One region of the Caldalkalibacillus thermarum genome, then DNA from elsewhere that is predicted to be linked to it. Evidence: predicted binding sites of a transcription regulator. Region 1 holds the regulator's gene; the other holds the start of a gene.
What was found. Region 1 encodes Rex, which represses fermentation and respiration genes when NADH is low (regulators of the CRP and FNR family bind a similar motif). Its sites were predicted from a motif close to TTGTGAAATATTTCACAA; they were not measured.
Positions count from the first base shown of each region.

Region 2: the regulator Rex is predicted to act here: its motif matches at 4,617-4,634, upstream of IEW48_RS10490 (anion permease).

Region 1 covers NZ_BMKZ01000021.1:24,618-32,608, forward strand. The annotation lists gene IEW48_RS09630 (DUF8052 family protein) at 1-198, opposite strand, end outside; gene groL (chaperonin GroEL) at 389-2,008, opposite strand; gene groES (co-chaperone GroES) at 2,085-2,366, opposite strand; gene tatC (twin-arginine translocase subunit TatC) at 2,544-3,344, opposite strand; gene IEW48_RS09650 (twin-arginine translocase TatA/TatE family subunit) at 3,389-3,574, opposite strand; gene IEW48_RS09655 (redox-sensing transcriptional repressor Rex) at 3,589-4,242, opposite strand; gene IEW48_RS09660 (MogA/MoaB family molybdenum cofactor biosynthesis protein) at 4,242-4,730, opposite strand; gene moaC (cyclic pyranopterin monophosphate synthase MoaC) at 4,732-5,220, opposite strand; gene IEW48_RS09670 (ABC-F family ATP-binding cassette domain-containing protein) at 5,473-7,401, shown strand; gene speE (polyamine aminopropyltransferase) at 7,466-7,991, opposite strand, start outside.
Region 2 covers NZ_BMKZ01000024.1:31,407-39,397, forward strand. The annotation lists gene adhE (bifunctional acetaldehyde-CoA/alcohol dehydrogenase) at 1-1,497, shown strand, start outside; gene pflB (formate C-acetyltransferase) at 1,537-3,765, shown strand; gene pflA (pyruvate formate-lyase-activating protein) at 3,793-4,536, shown strand; gene IEW48_RS10490 (anion permease) at 4,697-6,115, shown strand; gene IEW48_RS10495 (hypothetical protein) at 6,146-6,343, shown strand; gene IEW48_RS10500 (fumarate hydratase) at 6,336-7,181, shown strand; gene IEW48_RS10505 (Fe-S-containing hydro-lyase) at 7,195-7,773, shown strand; gene IEW48_RS10510 (FAD-binding protein) at 7,780-7,991, shown strand, end outside.

The DNA.
Region 1 (7,991 bases):
GAATACGCACTGCTGATTCTCCACGGCCCAGATCTTGATGGATTTGGTCATCAGGTACCTTTCATCTCTGCGTTTATACAACGCCATAAAAGCGAGCGGGATTTGTCCCAATCTCTCTTCCCGGTACACGTCAAAGAAGTGGACAAACCGGTTGGCGAGCTTCTGGATATAATGTTCACTGCTCTTTTGTTGGGTCATGACTTCATCCCCTCTTCACCGGTCAAAACAGATCGACGCGATTAGCCACCACAATCGACTTAAAAGGGCCTAAAATGAGACGGTTAACTCTATCTTTTAAATTATCTGACTAATTAAATTATAGCATTGGCTAAAAAAACCTGCCACCCTAAAGGTGGCAGGCTAGTAGAGGAGAGGTTGAGGAGGGGGATTACATCATGCCGCCCATGTCAGGCATATTGTTGTTGTTTTTGTCTTCTTCTTCCGGCTCGTCAGCAACGATGGCTTCAGTGGTTAAGAACATAGCGGATACACTGGCTGCGTTTTGCAGGGCAGAACGGGTCACTTTAGCCGGGTCAACGATACCAGCTTCCAGCATATTGACCCATTCACCAGTTGCAGCGTTAAATCCGATGCCCACAGGTTCTTTCTTCAAGCGTTCAACAATAACAGAGCCTTCCAAACCTGCGTTTTGAGCGATTTGACGCACAGGCTCTTCAAGAGCACGCAGCACAATGTTCACACCTGTTTTCTCATCGCCTTCAACTTCCAGCTTCTCAACAGCCGGAATGACGTTAACCAGAGCCGTACCACCACCGGAGACAATCCCTTCTTCAACAGCTGCACGGGTAGAGTTCAGAGCGTCTTCAATGCGCAGCTTCTTCTCTTTCAGCTCAGTTTCGGTGGCAGCACCCACTTTGATTACAGCCACACCACCGGCCAGTTTGGCTAAGCGCTCTTGTAATTTTTCTTTGTCAAATTCAGAAGTGGTTTCTTCCAGTTGAGCGCGGATTTGGTTCACGCGTGCAGTAATTTTGTCGGAGTCGCCATGTCCTTCAACAATGGTGGTGTGCTCTTTGCTGACCACAACTTTAGCAGCGCGACCCAGCTGGTCAATGCGGGCAGATTTCAGCTCCAAGCCAAGGTCTTCAGTGATGACTTGACCGCCAGTCAGGATAGCGATATCTTCAAGCATGGCTTTGCGTCGATCACCAAAACCAGGTGCTTTAACAGCTACAGCGTTGAAGGTACCACGCAGCTTGTTAACCACTAATGTGGCCAGTGCTTCCCCTTCCACATCTTCAGCAATGATCAACAGCGGCTTGCCTTGCTGTACCACTTGCTCCAGGATCGGCAATACTTCTTGGATGTTGGAGATTTTCTTATCAGTGATTAAGATGTACGGATTTTCAAGGACAGCTTCCATTTTGTCCGTGTCTGTTACCATGTAAGGAGAGACATAACCGCGGTCAAATTGCATACCTTCAACAACTTCTAATTCAGTAGCAAAACCTTTGGATTCTTCAACCGTAATAACCCCGTCATTACCCACTTTTTCCATAGCTTCGGCAATCAGTTGGCCGATTTCTTCGTCAGCAGCGGAGATGGCAGCTACTTGAGCAATGGAAGATTTGCCTTCAATCGGTTTAGAAATCTTTTTGATTTCTTCAACAGCTGCGTTGATGGCCTTTTCAATCCCCCGTTTCAGCCCCATGGGGTTAGCGCCGGCTGCAACGTTTTTCAATCCTTCGCGGATCATGGCCTGGGCCAGAACAGTAGCGGTGGTTGTACCGTCACCAGCCACATCGTTGGTTTTGTTGGCCACTTCAGCAACCAGTTTAGCACCCATGTTTTCAAACGGGTCCTTCAGCTCAATTTCTTTGGCAATGGTGACACCGTCGTTGGTAATAAGAGGAGAGCCAAATTTCTTTTCCAGCACAACGTTGCGCCCTTTGGGTCCGAGGGTCACTTTAACGGCATCTGCCAATGCATCAACACCGCGCAACATGGCCCGACGTGCTGTTTCACTGAATTTAATTTGTTTTGCCATTACTTTCGCCTCCTGTATGTAGTATTTTTTATTTTACGCTCCATTCCATGACCTGATGGTCCCCAAAAGCTCCAGGTTAGCTTAAAATGGCCAGGATATCGCTCTCACGCATAATTAATAACTCTTTGTCATCAATTTTAACTTCCGTTCCAGCATATTTGGAAAAAATGACGCGATCGCCCTCTTTAACTTCCAAAGGAATACGCTCACCGTTTTCTAAACGGCCGCTGCCAACAGCGACAACTTTACCTTCTTGCGGCTTTTCTTTAGCCGTGTCAGGAAGCACAATACCGCTAGCAGTTGTTTCTTCTTTTTCAATCGGCTCAATAACCACACGATCGCCCAGTGGCTTCAACATGTCAAATGCCCTCCTTTAAATGGATTAATAGTGAACTTGGCTTGTTAGCACTCACCTTTTACGAGTGCTAACACCTAATATATTAATCATTTTATTCTAGTTTTGCAAGTCCCTTTTTTGGTCTTTTTTCATCTTCATTTAAGCATTTAACAGCTCAAATGTTTATGCTGTACACACTTATGAGTTTATCCTTCTTGATTGTCGTTTATGCATCCGACGGTAAGTCCATTGAGAAAACCATACGCTGATCTCATACAATATAATGAGTGGCACGGTCACCACAAGGTGGGAAAGCAGCTCAGGAGGTGTAATGAGTGCCGCGATCACAAACAGGGCAAAGTAGGCATATTTGCGGATCCGTTTCAGGACGGGCGGGGAAATCACACCCAGGCGTGTCAGAAAGAGCATCAAAAGCGGCATTTGAAAGATAAACCCAAAGGGAACGACCAAAGTAAACATAAACCGGAAATAATGGATCATACCGTACATTTCTTCCGCACCAAGCTGTTGGGCTATGCCTGTCATAAACTGCATGACAAAGGGGAACAGCCAAAAATAACCAAAGGCTAAGCCCACGATAAACAAGGCAAAAGCCCCCGGTATGAAAGCAAGGGTCGTTTTGCGTTCCTTATCGGTCAAGCCTGGGCTGACAAAGGCCCAGATTTGATATAAAGCAAAGGGGAAGGTGAGCACCAGGCCAACGACAATGGAGAACAGCAAAAAGACTTTAAAGGCATCGGTCAGCCCGATGACCACCCAGGGAATCTGGGCAGCCTCCGCTTGCTTCTGCATATATTGAATCACATCATCAGCCAGGAAAAACCCGATAACCATGGACACAAGAAAAAGGATCAAAATATAAATGACCCTTCTTCTCAACTCACCAATATGCTCCATGACAGTCATGTCATAACTTTTCTGGCGGTTCATGTTGGTTCGTTTAATATGTTTAGGAATGGAGCGTTGTTCTTGATCCATGTTGCTCATCCTCCGGCGTCGGGCATTTACAATTAAACACTTGTTTAACGCTCATTTTTCTCTTCCGTTTGTTTAGGTTTCTCATCGTCAACCAAACCATTGGTGGCATTTTTAAATTCACGCAACGTTTTACCAAAGGCCCGGCCCAGTTCAGGCAATTTGCTTGGTCCAAACAGTAATAAAGCCACTAAAATGATCAAGATTAAACTGACAGGTCCGATGGTTCCCATGTTTATCCCTCCAATTATTCTGCTTCCTGCTCCCCTGCAGGTAAAGGATAATGTTTTAAGAAGTAAATCAAGGTTTGCAGTTCAATGGTTAAATCAATATTGTGCAAGCGAATATGTTCAGGCACATCAATTCTGGCCGGAGTGAAATTAAGGATGCCCTTGATCCCTGCTTCGATCAGGCGGTCAGCTGTCACCTGGGCCACCTGGGCCGGAACGGTTAAAATGGCAATGGGGGTATCCGCCAAGCTCCCTTCCTTGAGGTCATCCATCGAATAAATGGGAATGCCGGCAATGGTTTGTCCAATCTTCTTTGGATCAACATCATAGGCCTTCATGATTTTGATGTTATGGCTCTTTTGGAAGTTATAATGCAACAAAGCCATGCCAAGATTGCCTACCCCGACCAGCACAACCCCCGTTTTATCATCCTGTTCTAAGATTTTCCGAAAAAAAGTCAATAAATACTCCACGTTGTAGCCGTATCCTTTACGGCCCAGCGCCCCAAAGTAGGAAAAATCACGCCGGATCGTAGCGGCATCTATTTTAACAGCCTTGCTCAGTTCCGTTGATGAAATGCGTTGCTTTCCCGCTCTTTTGACATTTTCGAGCACCCGGTAATACAAGGGCAGCCGCCTGGCTGTGGCTTGAGGAATCCGCTGCTCACTCATCAGCTATTGGCCCCTTCCTCCCCACGTAAAATGGTTAAAGCGTTAGGCAACTGATCGATAATGGCTTCCAGGCAGGTTTGGGCATCTTGAACCGCTCCGGGAAGATTAATAATGAGCGAATTTCCCCGGGTGCCGCAAATGGCGCGGGTAAACATGGCCAACCGGGACGCTTTCATCGCTTTGCGCCGCATTTCTTCAGCCATCCCGGGAACGACGCGGTCAATCACTTGACTGGTCGCTTCAGGGGTGACATCATCCGGACTTAATCCCGTACCGCCCACCGTGACCAAAAGGTCCACCTGATAACGGTCTGTAATCTCAATCATATTCTCCTTCAGGGTTTCAATACAGTCCGGCAAAATACGGTAAGCAATCACCTCGGCGTCAAGGTGCTGGGTTAACACGTCCTTGACAACCGGACCGCTGTCATCAACCCGCTCACCCCGTGAGGCTTTATTGCTGGCTACGACAATGGCCACTTTCCACATCTTAAAGTTCCTCCCTCTCGAAATCTCCGCTTTTGCCCCCTGTTTTTTTCAGCAGGTAAGTGGGGCCAATCACCAATCCCTTATCCAAGGCCTTACACATATCATAAATAGTCAGGGCGGCTGCCTGCGCGGCTGTAAGTGCTTCCATTTCTACACCCGTTTTCCCCGTTGTTTTCACTTCCGCATAGATTTTAATCACAGCCTGCCCCTCTTGCCGTACCGGCTCAAAGTGAATGTCGATGCCTGTCAACGGCAACGGGTGGCACATGGGAATCCACTGGGCCGTATTTTTGGCCGCCATCACACCGGCCACTTGGGCAACACCCAGGACATCCCCCTTTTTCACTTTGCCTTGTTCAATGTGCTCCAATACATCAAGGGGCATTTGAACTTGGCTAAAGGCGACGGCTGTCCGCTTCGTTTCCGGTTTATGGGAGACATCCACCATCCTTGCCCGTCCCTGTTCATTAAAATGGGTAAACGATGACATGGTTTAGCCGGACCTCCTCATGTCTTGCCAGATCCACGTGTTAATCATACCCACACGTTACACCCCTACACGCTTCTTTATTATATTGTACATCATTTCACATTTGCTTGTCTTGCCGTGATGCCAATTCTAGCTTAAAAAATGGTGAACTTTTTTTGAACAAATGCGTAGGCCTAAAAACTCCCTGTCTTTGACCACGCTTGAACGGTCTGAGCCCCTCAGGTACACTGTAAGGAGTATGAGGTGATAGACATGCTGATGCTCAGGACGCACCGTTTGACCAAAACTTATGCCGGCCTGCCAGTGCTGACAGACATATCCCTAGACATACAAGCTAAAGACAGGATCGGACTGGTTGGTCCCAATGGTGCCGGCAAATCAACCTTGCTCAAAATCCTGATTGGCGAGACCTCTTATGACAGCGGGGAGATTTACCGCCCTAAAGATGTGACAGTGGGTTACCTGGCCCAAGATGCAGGACTCGACTCATCCCGCTCGATCTGGGAGGAAATGCTTACCGTTTTTCAGCCGCTCATTGAAGAGGAAAAGCGTTTGCGCCAGATGGAGCAGCTGATGTCCCAAGCTGAGCTTCGCCGGGATCAGAAGCATTACAAGCAGTTGCTTGAAAGTTACAGCGAGGCCCAAGAAGCTTTTAAAAACCGGGGCGGATACCAATATGAAGCCAAGATTCGCAACGTCCTGCACGGATTGCGGTTTGCCCATAAAGATTATGCGGAACCGGTGTCCGCTTTGAGCGGAGGGGAAAAGACGCGCTTGGCCTTGGCCAAGCTGCTGCTTAAAGAGCCGGATCTTTTAATGTTAGATGAGCCGACCAACCATTTAGATTTGGAAACCCTGTCCTGGCTGGAGCACTATTTATTGTCCTACCCCGGTGCCCTGCTGATCGTCTCCCATGACCGCTACTTTTTGGACCAGTTAACCACGGCAATCTTTGAACTGCACGAGACCAAAATCACCAGGTATCAAGGTAATTATTCCGCTTTTATAAGACAAAAAGAACAGCGGATCGCCCAGCAGTTAAAACAATACCGCATCCAGCAGCAAGACATTGCCCGTGCGGAAGCATTTATTCAGCGGAATATTGCCCGGGCTTCCACTTCTAAGCGGGCCCAGTCCAGACGCAAAATGCTGGACAAAATGGAAGAGCTTAAGCGCCCGCGCACAGAGCAGAAAACCGCCCGCTTCCGCTTTGAAGTTAAACGTCCCAGTGGTTATGATGTGCTGCAAGTGGAAGATTTAAGCATCGGCTATGACACGGAACATGTGCTGGCCCGCCATATCTCCTTCCGTGCCAACCGCGGTGACCGGATTGCCATTGTGGGTCCTAATGGGATTGGCAAAACCACACTTTTAAAGACCATTATTGGCCAACAACCCAAACTGGCTGGGAAGATTCAGATTGGGGCTCATGTGACATTCGGTTATTTCGCCCAAGAACATGACAAGCTTCATCCCCATAAAACGGTACTGGCTGAACTATGGGATGACTATCCCCATCTCCCTGAGAAAGAGGTGCGCTCCATCCTGGGGCAATTTCTGTTTAGCGGAGAGGACGTGGATAAATCCGTCTCGGCCTTAAGCGGCGGGGAACGGGCCAGACTGGCCTTGGCGAAATTAATGTTGCAACAAGCCAATACTTTGGTCCTGGATGAACCGACCAACCACTTGGACATTTACGCCAAAGAGGTACTAGAGCAAGCCTTGGCTGAGTTTCCCGGAACCATCTTATTCGTCTCCCATGACCGTTATTTTCTGAACCGCCTGGCCAATAAGGTATTGGCCTTGACGGCCAACGGAGCAGAGATGTACCTGGGCAACTACGATTACTATGTTGAGAAGAGACAAGAACAGGCGGAACTGAGAGAGCTCCGTCAAGCTCAGGATCCAAAAGCGCCGGGCAAAACACAGCAAGCCAGTTTTGAAGTGGAAAAGGCGCGTCAGCGGGAATTAAGGCGGCTTAAACGGCGCAAAGAACAGCTGGAGCGTGAGATCGAGCAAACTGAAGCTGCCATTAAAAATTTAGAGGAACAACTTTACTCTCCTGATGTGTACCGAGATTACCATAAAGCTGATAAGGTTCAACGGGAAATTGATGCCGCACAGCACACCTTGGATCAGCTCTTGGAAGAATGGGCAGAACTGGAGGAGAAACTGTCCTGAGTGAACATTTCAAGTTAACCAAGAAAAAATGGGTAGCCGCTCTTGACCAGCTACCCGTTTTGTTTCACACCCCCAACGCCTGACGTACAGATTCGGGGAGATGGAAACAGGCTTTGAGGATTCCTTTGTTGACATACTTGGCCTCTTTATTCCACTTGTCCTCCAACTGCTCTGGCCAGTACTTTTTCGAACCAAGGGTAAAACTCCACAATCCCCCCGGATAAGTGGGCACCACAGCTTGATAAACGCGGGCAATCGGGAAAAGCTTGCTGATTCGTTCATAGGTCTGCTTCAGGACATCCATATGAAAAATGGGGGACTGACTCTGGCACACCATCAACCCGTCTGGTTTAAGTGCCTGCTCTATATCACGGTAAAACTCGTAAGAAAATAGCTGTTCAGCCGGACCAATGGGATCAGAGGAGTCCACAATAACCACATCATACGTACTGTTTTGATTTTTAACAAAGGCGGTCCCATCTTCATAGATAAAGCGAACACGGGGATCCGACAAGTTGCCTGACACCTCAGTTAAATATTGTTTTGAGACCTTGACCACTAATTCATCAATTTCAACCATGTCAATGTGC
Region 2 (7,991 bases), on a different contig from region 1:
GGAGGCATGGGCCACTCCGCTGTGATTCACTCCAGCAATCCCAAGGTGATTGAAGCCTACGGCAAGCGCATGAAAACAGGACGGATCATTGTCAATGCTCCGTCTTCACAGGGGGCCATCGGCGATGGCGATATTTATAATGCCTGCATCCCCTCGTTGACTTTAGGCTGCGGCACATTTGGCCATAACTCGACCACAGCCAATGTGTCTGCCATCCATCTCATCAATGTGAAACGTATGGCCACACGCACGTACAACATGCAGTGGTTTAAAGTGCCGCCTAAAATTTATTTTGAAAAAGGCGCAACTAAATACCTGGAAAAAATGAGGGACATCAGCCGGGTCTTTATTGTGACAGACCCTCACATGGAAAAGCTGGGTTACGTAGACCGGGTGCTGTACTGGCTGCGCAAACGTCCCGATTATGTCCAGGTGGAAACATTCTCGGAAGTGGAGCCAGATCCCTCCTTTGACACCGTGCTCAAAGGGGCAGAGCTGATGAAAAAATATGAACCTGATGTGATTATTGCCCTGGGCGGAGGATCCCCTATTGATGCAGCTAAAGCAATGTGGCTGTTATACGAATATCCGCAAGTGGATGTAAACGGCATAAAGCAGAAGTTTTTGGATATCCGCAAGCGGGTGTATAAATATCCCTTGTTGGGCAAAAAGGGCAAATTTGTGGCCATTCCAACCACGTCAGGAACCGGGTCTGAGGTCACGCCCTTCTCCGTCATCACGGATAAAGCAGAGAATGTGAAATATCCTCTGGCTGATTATGAATTAACCCCTGATGTGGCCATCATTGACCCGGAGTATGTGCTCAGTGTGCCTAAAAATGTAACGGCAGATACGGGGATGGATGTGCTGACCCATGCCATTGAAGCCTATGTTTCCAACATGGCCAACGACTATACGGACGGATTGGCCATCAAGGCGATCCAGCTGGTGTTTGAGTACTTGCCCCGGGCCTATCATAATGGACGGGATGAAGTGGCCAGAGAAAAAATGCATAACGCTTCGGCCATCGCCGGCATGGCCTTTGCCAATGCCTTCTTGGGCATCAATCACAGCCTGGCCCACAAGCTGGGGGCAGCCTTTGACATTCCCCACGGCAGGGCCAATACGGTCCTGATGCCCCATGTGATCCGGTATAATGCCCTGAAGCCGACCAAATTTTCCTCTTTCCCTAAGTATGAACACTTTGTGGCCGACCAGCGATATGCCGAGATAGCCCGGGTTCTGGGTTTGCCTTGCCGGACAGTGGAAGAAGGGGTACAAAGCCTGATCAAAGCGGTGATTGATCTGGCTAAAGAACTGGAAATGCCCCTCAGCATTGCCGAGTGCGGTGTCGGGCGTGAGGTGTTTGAAGCCCAGGTGGATCAGCTGGCCGAAAAAGCCTTCGAAGACCAGTGCACAACCACCAACCCCAAATTGCCGCTGGTCAGTGAGTTAGCGGAAATTTACCGTCAAGCTTACGAAGGTTACAAAGACTGAACAAAGCATACTCATAAAAACTTGAAAGGAGCATGTGGTATGGACAAGTGGAGAGGTTTTAAACCTGGAAAATGGATGGAGGAAGTGAATGTCCGGGATTTTATCCAGCTGAACTGGTCTCCTTACACAGGGAATGAATCATTCCTGGCCGGTCCCACGGAAAGAACAAAGCAACTGTGGGAAAAAGTACAAGTGTTATTAAAAAAAGAGAGAGAAAAGGGCGGGGTGCTGGATGTGGACACGAAAACTGTCTCCACCATCACCTCCCATCAGCCAGGCTATATCGATCAAGAGCTGGAGCAAGTGGTGGGCTTACAAACGGACGCTCCCCTTAAACGGGCCATTATGCCGTTCGGGGGCATCCGCATGGTCAAAGAAGCGTGTCGGGCTTATGGTTATGAGCTGGACCCTGGGGTGGAAAAAATCTTTACCCTGTACCGCAAAACTCATAACCAAGGGGTGTTTGATGTCTATACCCCGGAGATGAGGTTGGCCCGCAAGGCAGGCATTATTACGGGTCTGCCTGACGCGTACGGGCGGGGGCGGATTATTGGTGATTACCGCCGCGTTCCCCTGTACGGCGTCGATTTTCTCATTAAACAAAAGCAGCAGGAACTGGCCCTCCTGGAAGCAGAAGTCATGTTGGACGAAACAATCCGGGAGCGGGAAGAGCTGGCTGAGCAAATTAAAGCGCTCCAGGAGCTGAAAGAGATGGCAGCCAGCTACGGCTATGACATTTCCCAGCCGGCTGGAAATGCACAAGAGGCGGTCCAGTGGTTGTACTTTGCCTATCTGGCTGCCATTAAGGAGCAAAACGGGGCAGCCATGAGCTTGGGGCGTGTCTCCACCTTCCTGGATATTTACATTGAGCGGGATTTGCGGGAAGGCACCTTAACTGAGCAAGAAGCCCAGGAGCTGATCGATCACTTTGTGATGAAACTGCGCTTGGTTAAATTTTTACGCACGCCTGAGTACAACGAACTGTTCAGCGGGGACCCAACTTGGGTAACCGAGTCCATCGGCGGTATGGCTGTTGATGGGCGGCCGCTGGTCACCAAAACGTCGTTCCGGTTCTTGCATACCTTGGACAATCTGGGACCGGCTCCTGAACCCAACCTGACTGTGCTATGGTCGACACGCTTGCCCGAACCTTTTAAGAACTATTGTGCCAAAATGTCCATTAAAACAAGTGCCATCCAGTATGAAAACGACGACCTGATGCGTCCCGAGTTTGGGGATGACTATGGCATTGCCTGCTGCGTGTCGGCCATGCGTATCGGCAAGCAGATGCAATTTTTCGGCGCCAGGGCCAATTTAGCGAAAGCGTTGCTGTATGCCATCAATGGCGGAAAGGATGAAAAGTTAAAGATTCAGGTGGCACCCCGGTTTGAACCAATCAGGGATGAGATCCTTGATTACGAAGTGGTCAGGGAGCGTTTTGACCAGATCTTGGATTGGCTGGCCAAACTGTATATGAACACGTTGAACGTGATTCACTATATGCACGACAAATATTGCTATGAACGGATTGAAATGGCCCTGCATGACAGGGAAATTGTCCGTACCATGGCTTGCGGCATTGCCGGATTGTCCGTCGTCGCAGACTCTTTGAGCGCAATCAAATATGCCACAGTGAAGCCCATCCGGGATGAAAACGGGCTTGCTGTAGATTTCGAGATCGAAGGAGACTATCCCAAATACGGCAACGATGATGACCGGGTGGACTTTATTGCCAAAGAGATCGTCCACACCTTTATAAACAAGCTGCGCAAACACAAAGCGTACAGGGGTGCCATTCCCACCCTGTCTGTGTTGACCATTACTTCCAATGTGGTCTACGGCAAGAAAACGGGTAACACCCCTGATGGACGCCGGGCAGGAGAACCTTTTGCCCCCGGGGCCAATCCCATGCATGGACGGGACACTAAAGGGGCATTGGCTTCCCTCAACTCGGTGGCCAAACTGCCCTATCAGGATGCGTTGGACGGGATTTCCAACACGTTCTCCATCATACCCAAAGCCCTGGGCAGAGAAGAGGAAGACCGCGTCCACAATCTGAAAGGGCTTTTGGACGGTTATATGAGCCAACAGGCACACCACATTAATGTGAATGTGCTCAATCGGGAAACATTGCGGGATGCGATGGAACATCCAGAAAAATATCCTCAACTGACCATCCGCGTCTCTGGATATGCCGTTAACTTTATTAAATTGACCAGGGAACAACAGTTAGATGTGTTGAAGCGGACCTTCCATGAACAGATGTAACCATTAAATTGAGGAGTTGAGCATGCCATGGTAAGAGGACGTATCCATTCCGTTGAAACTTGCGGGACCGTTGATGGTCCTGGCATCCGCTATGTGGTGTTTATGCAAGGGTGCTTGCTGCGCTGCCAATACTGCCACAATCCAGATACTTGGGACTTGAAGGGAGGAAAGACAGTCACGAGAGAGGAATTGCTGCAAGATATGGAAGGGTACGTCCCTTACATGACTTTTTCCGGTGGTGGTGTCACTGTCTCTGGAGGTGAACCGCTGTTGCAAGCCGAATTTGTGGCAGAACTGTTCAAGGGATGTAAGGAGCGGGACATTCATACTGCTTTGGACACCTCAGGGGGTTGTTTCACCGGCCATGGGGTACAGCGCCAGATCATAGATCGTTTGCTGGAGGTCACCGATCTGGTCCTCCTTGACCTGAAGCATATTGATGAGGCCAAGCACCGATGCCTCACCGGACGGTCCAATGCTCACATCTTAGATTTTGCCCGTTACCTTGCGGAAAAGGAAACGCCTGTTTGGATCCGGCATGTGCTTGTGCCAGGTTATACCGATGATGAACTTGATTTAGTCCGTCTTGGTCAATTTATCAAGACATTGCCCAATGTGCAAAAAATAGAGATTCTCCCTTATCATCAGCTCGGTGTTCATAAGTGGCGTGCGTTGGGACTTCATTATCCTTTGGCAGACGTACGCCCGCCAACAGATAAGGGCATTCAGCGGGCCTATTTGATCCTGACTGGGAAAAGGACAACAGTCTAATCACTAACAGGCCAGCTTGATAGGTGTTTACAGAGTGAAGGATCATGGCTATAAGAGGGGAACGATTTTTTAAAAGTTATATGTGAAATAATTCACAATTCAGCTTTGTTGATCGTGCAACTTGAATGGACAAATGAATGGACAAAGGGAGTGACAGAAAATGACGACAAAAAGCGATGTGAAGCTTATTCCTTTATTGATCACGTTAGCGATTGGGATTGGTATTTGGAATATTGCTCCCCCGGCTGGATTGGAAAAGGAAGCATGGCAGCTTTTCGCCATATTTGTAGCTACGATTGTCGGGCTTATCATTAAGCCCATGCCGATGGGAGTTGTGGCTATTTTCGGTCTGACGGCGACCGTATTGACCAAAACGCTGACGATAGACGACGCACTGAGCGGTTTCAGTAATTCCGTCATATGGCTGATCGTCATCGCCTTCTTTGTTTCCCGAGGGTTTATTAAAACGGGACTCGGTTCGAGAGTGGCTTACTTTTTCGTTATGAAATTTGGCAAAAAGACGCTTGGGCTTTCGTATGCCTTGCTGTTCAGCGATCTGCTTTTGGCGCCGGCGATGCCGTCCAATACTGCCCGGGCGGGAGGGATTGTGTTGCCGATTATCCGCTCGTTGTCCGAAGCGTACGGTTCCCGGGTCGAAGACGGAACGGAAAGAAAAATCGGTTCTTTCCTGACCAAAGTGGCCTTTCAGGGCGATATGATTACATCGGCGATGTTTCTGACTGCCATGGCAGCCAACCCATTAGTGGTGAGCATTGCGGCTGAAATTACGGGAGAAACCATTTCCTGGACCGGGTGGATGGTCGCAGCATTTGTTCCCGGCATTGTAAGTTTGATCCTTATCCCGCTTGTGATTTACAAAATTTATCCGCCCGAAATTAAAGAAACGCCTGGCGCGGCAGAACTGGCCAAACAGAAGTTGGCGGAAATGGGGCCGTTGAAAAGATCGGAATGGTATATGGTCGGCGTGTTTTTCCTTATCCTCTGCCTTTGGATTTTCGGAACAAAAGTGGGGATCGACGCGACCACGACCGCTTTTATCGGATTGTGCGCGTTGCTTTTGCTTCAGGTTTTGTCCTGGTCAGACATCAAAAATGAACAAGGGGCATGGGATACGCTGGTCTGGTTTGCGGCCCTCGTCATGATGGCCACCTTTTTAAATCAGCTCGGCTTCATTCCATGGTTTAGTGGAATAATGGAAGGCAGTGTGTCCGGCATGTCTTGGGTAGTCGCACTTATTGTCTTAGCTCTAGTGTACTTCTATTCACACTATTTCTTTGCCAGCAATACAGCTCATGTCAGTGCGATGTACGGGGCATTTTTAGCTGTATTAGTTGCGGCAGGAGCGCCGCCCTTATTGTCCGCTCTGGTTCTCGGTTTCTTCAGCAGTTTGTTCGCATGCACTACGCATTACGGCTGCGGGCCCGCTCCGGTGTTTTTTGGCACCGGCTATGTCAGTCAAAATAAATGGTGGTCCATCGGCTTCCTTATCTCGATCATTCATATCCTTGTCTGGTTGGGAATCGGCGGGCTGTGGTGGAAATTGTTAGGACTTTGGTAAGAGCGTTTTTTCCTTAAGGAGGTGATGTAAGTGGCGGTGCTGATGAATGGGGTGGAATCTCCCTGTTGTTCGGCGAAGGTGGTCAAGGAATTTCGGATTGAACTTTACCATGTAGCTGATGACGAATACGAGTTGAGCGTTCCGTTTTTCATCTGTGTTAAGTGCGGCGAACCTGTCTCGCTGTTGCAAATGGCAGATATGACTGGAAGGGGGAAAAAAGATGCGTGAAATCTCGGCAGAACAAGTGATAAAGACGGTAAGAAGACTATGTATCGAGGCTGCCTGCGATTTGCCTAAAGATGTGGAGCAAGCTTTGCGGAAGGGGTTGTCTGTGGAAGAATCGCATTTTGGCCGATACAGTTTGGAGAAAATCTTGAAAAACGTGCATCTGTCCCGGGAAGAACTGGTGCCAATGTGCCAGGACACCGGAATAGCGGTCATTTTCGTGGAGATAGGACAAGACGTTCGTATTGTGGGCGGTGCTCTAAACGAAGCGATTAACGAAGGAGTTCGGCAAGGATATAAAGACGGTTATTTAAGAAAATCGGTTGTCGCAGATCCGGTTCTTTACCGGCATAATACTGGCGACAACACCCCCGCGGTGATTCATACCGAAATCGTGCCTGGCGATAAACTTAAAATCCAGGTGATGCCCAAAGGCGCCGGAAGCGAAAACATGGGAGCGGTGAAAATGTGCAAACCGGCGGAAGGATTGGACGGGGTGATGGACTTTGTTGTAAACACCGTCACACAAGCGGGCGGCAACCCTTGCCCGCCGGTGATTGTCGGCGTCGGTATAGGCGGGACGATGGATAAATGCACCCTTCTGGCCAAAAAAGCGCTGGTCAGGGATGTGAGGCAGCCCCACCCCAACAAAGAGTACGCGGAAGTGGAAAAAGTATTGCTTGAAAGAATCAATAAGCTTGGCATTGGGCCTCAGGGCTTTGGAGGAAAAGTGACAGCTTTGGCCGTTCACATCGAAACCTATCCGACTCACATCGCGATGCTGCCTGTCTGTGTCACCTTGAACTGCCATGCGGCGCGCCATAAAGAGGCTGTGTTATAAGGGAGGAAAAGAAATGAGCACGGTAAAGAAGTTAACGACTCCATTGACTGACGAACAGATCCGATCTTTAAAAGCCGGCGATCAAGTTACGATTACAGGCGTTATCTATTCGGCGCGAGATGCGGCTCATCAAAGGATGGTCGATGCTCTTAAAGAAAACAAACCGCTGCCTGTCGATCTGAAAAATCAGGTGATTTATTATGCGGGACCAACCCCGGCCAAGCCTGGAAAAGTCATCGGTTCGTGCGGACCGACCACCAGCGGGCGAATGGACGCTTATTCGCCGGCCTTGATGGAGCAAGGACTTAAAGGGATGATCGGCAAAGGGCCGAGAAGCAGGGAAGTGATTGCCGCAATGAAAAAGTACGGCGCGGTTTATTTTGCGGCTATCGGCGGGGCCGCCGCCCTGATTGCGGACACGATCAAAAAGGTGGAAGTCGTGGCTTACGAGGAACTGGGTCCGGAAGCGATTCGCCGGATGGAAGTCGAAAACTATCCTTGCATTGTCGCTGTCGACTGCGAAGGAAACGACCTGTATGAAATAGGCGTCAAACAATACAGAATCGAAGAACAGACGTTGGAACAGGAGTGAATGCAGATGTTGAAGTACGATGTGATCGTTGTCGGCGCCGGGGGAGCGGGTATGATGGCCGCTCTTTATGCGAGTAAAGACAAGAATTTGCGCGTGGCCTGCTTGTCGAAAATATTCCCCACGCGTTCCCACACGGGCGCGGCTCAAGGTGGCATCAACGCGGCGATGGGTTACCGGGACGCAACAGACTCCCCCGAGAAGCATTTTAGAGACACGGT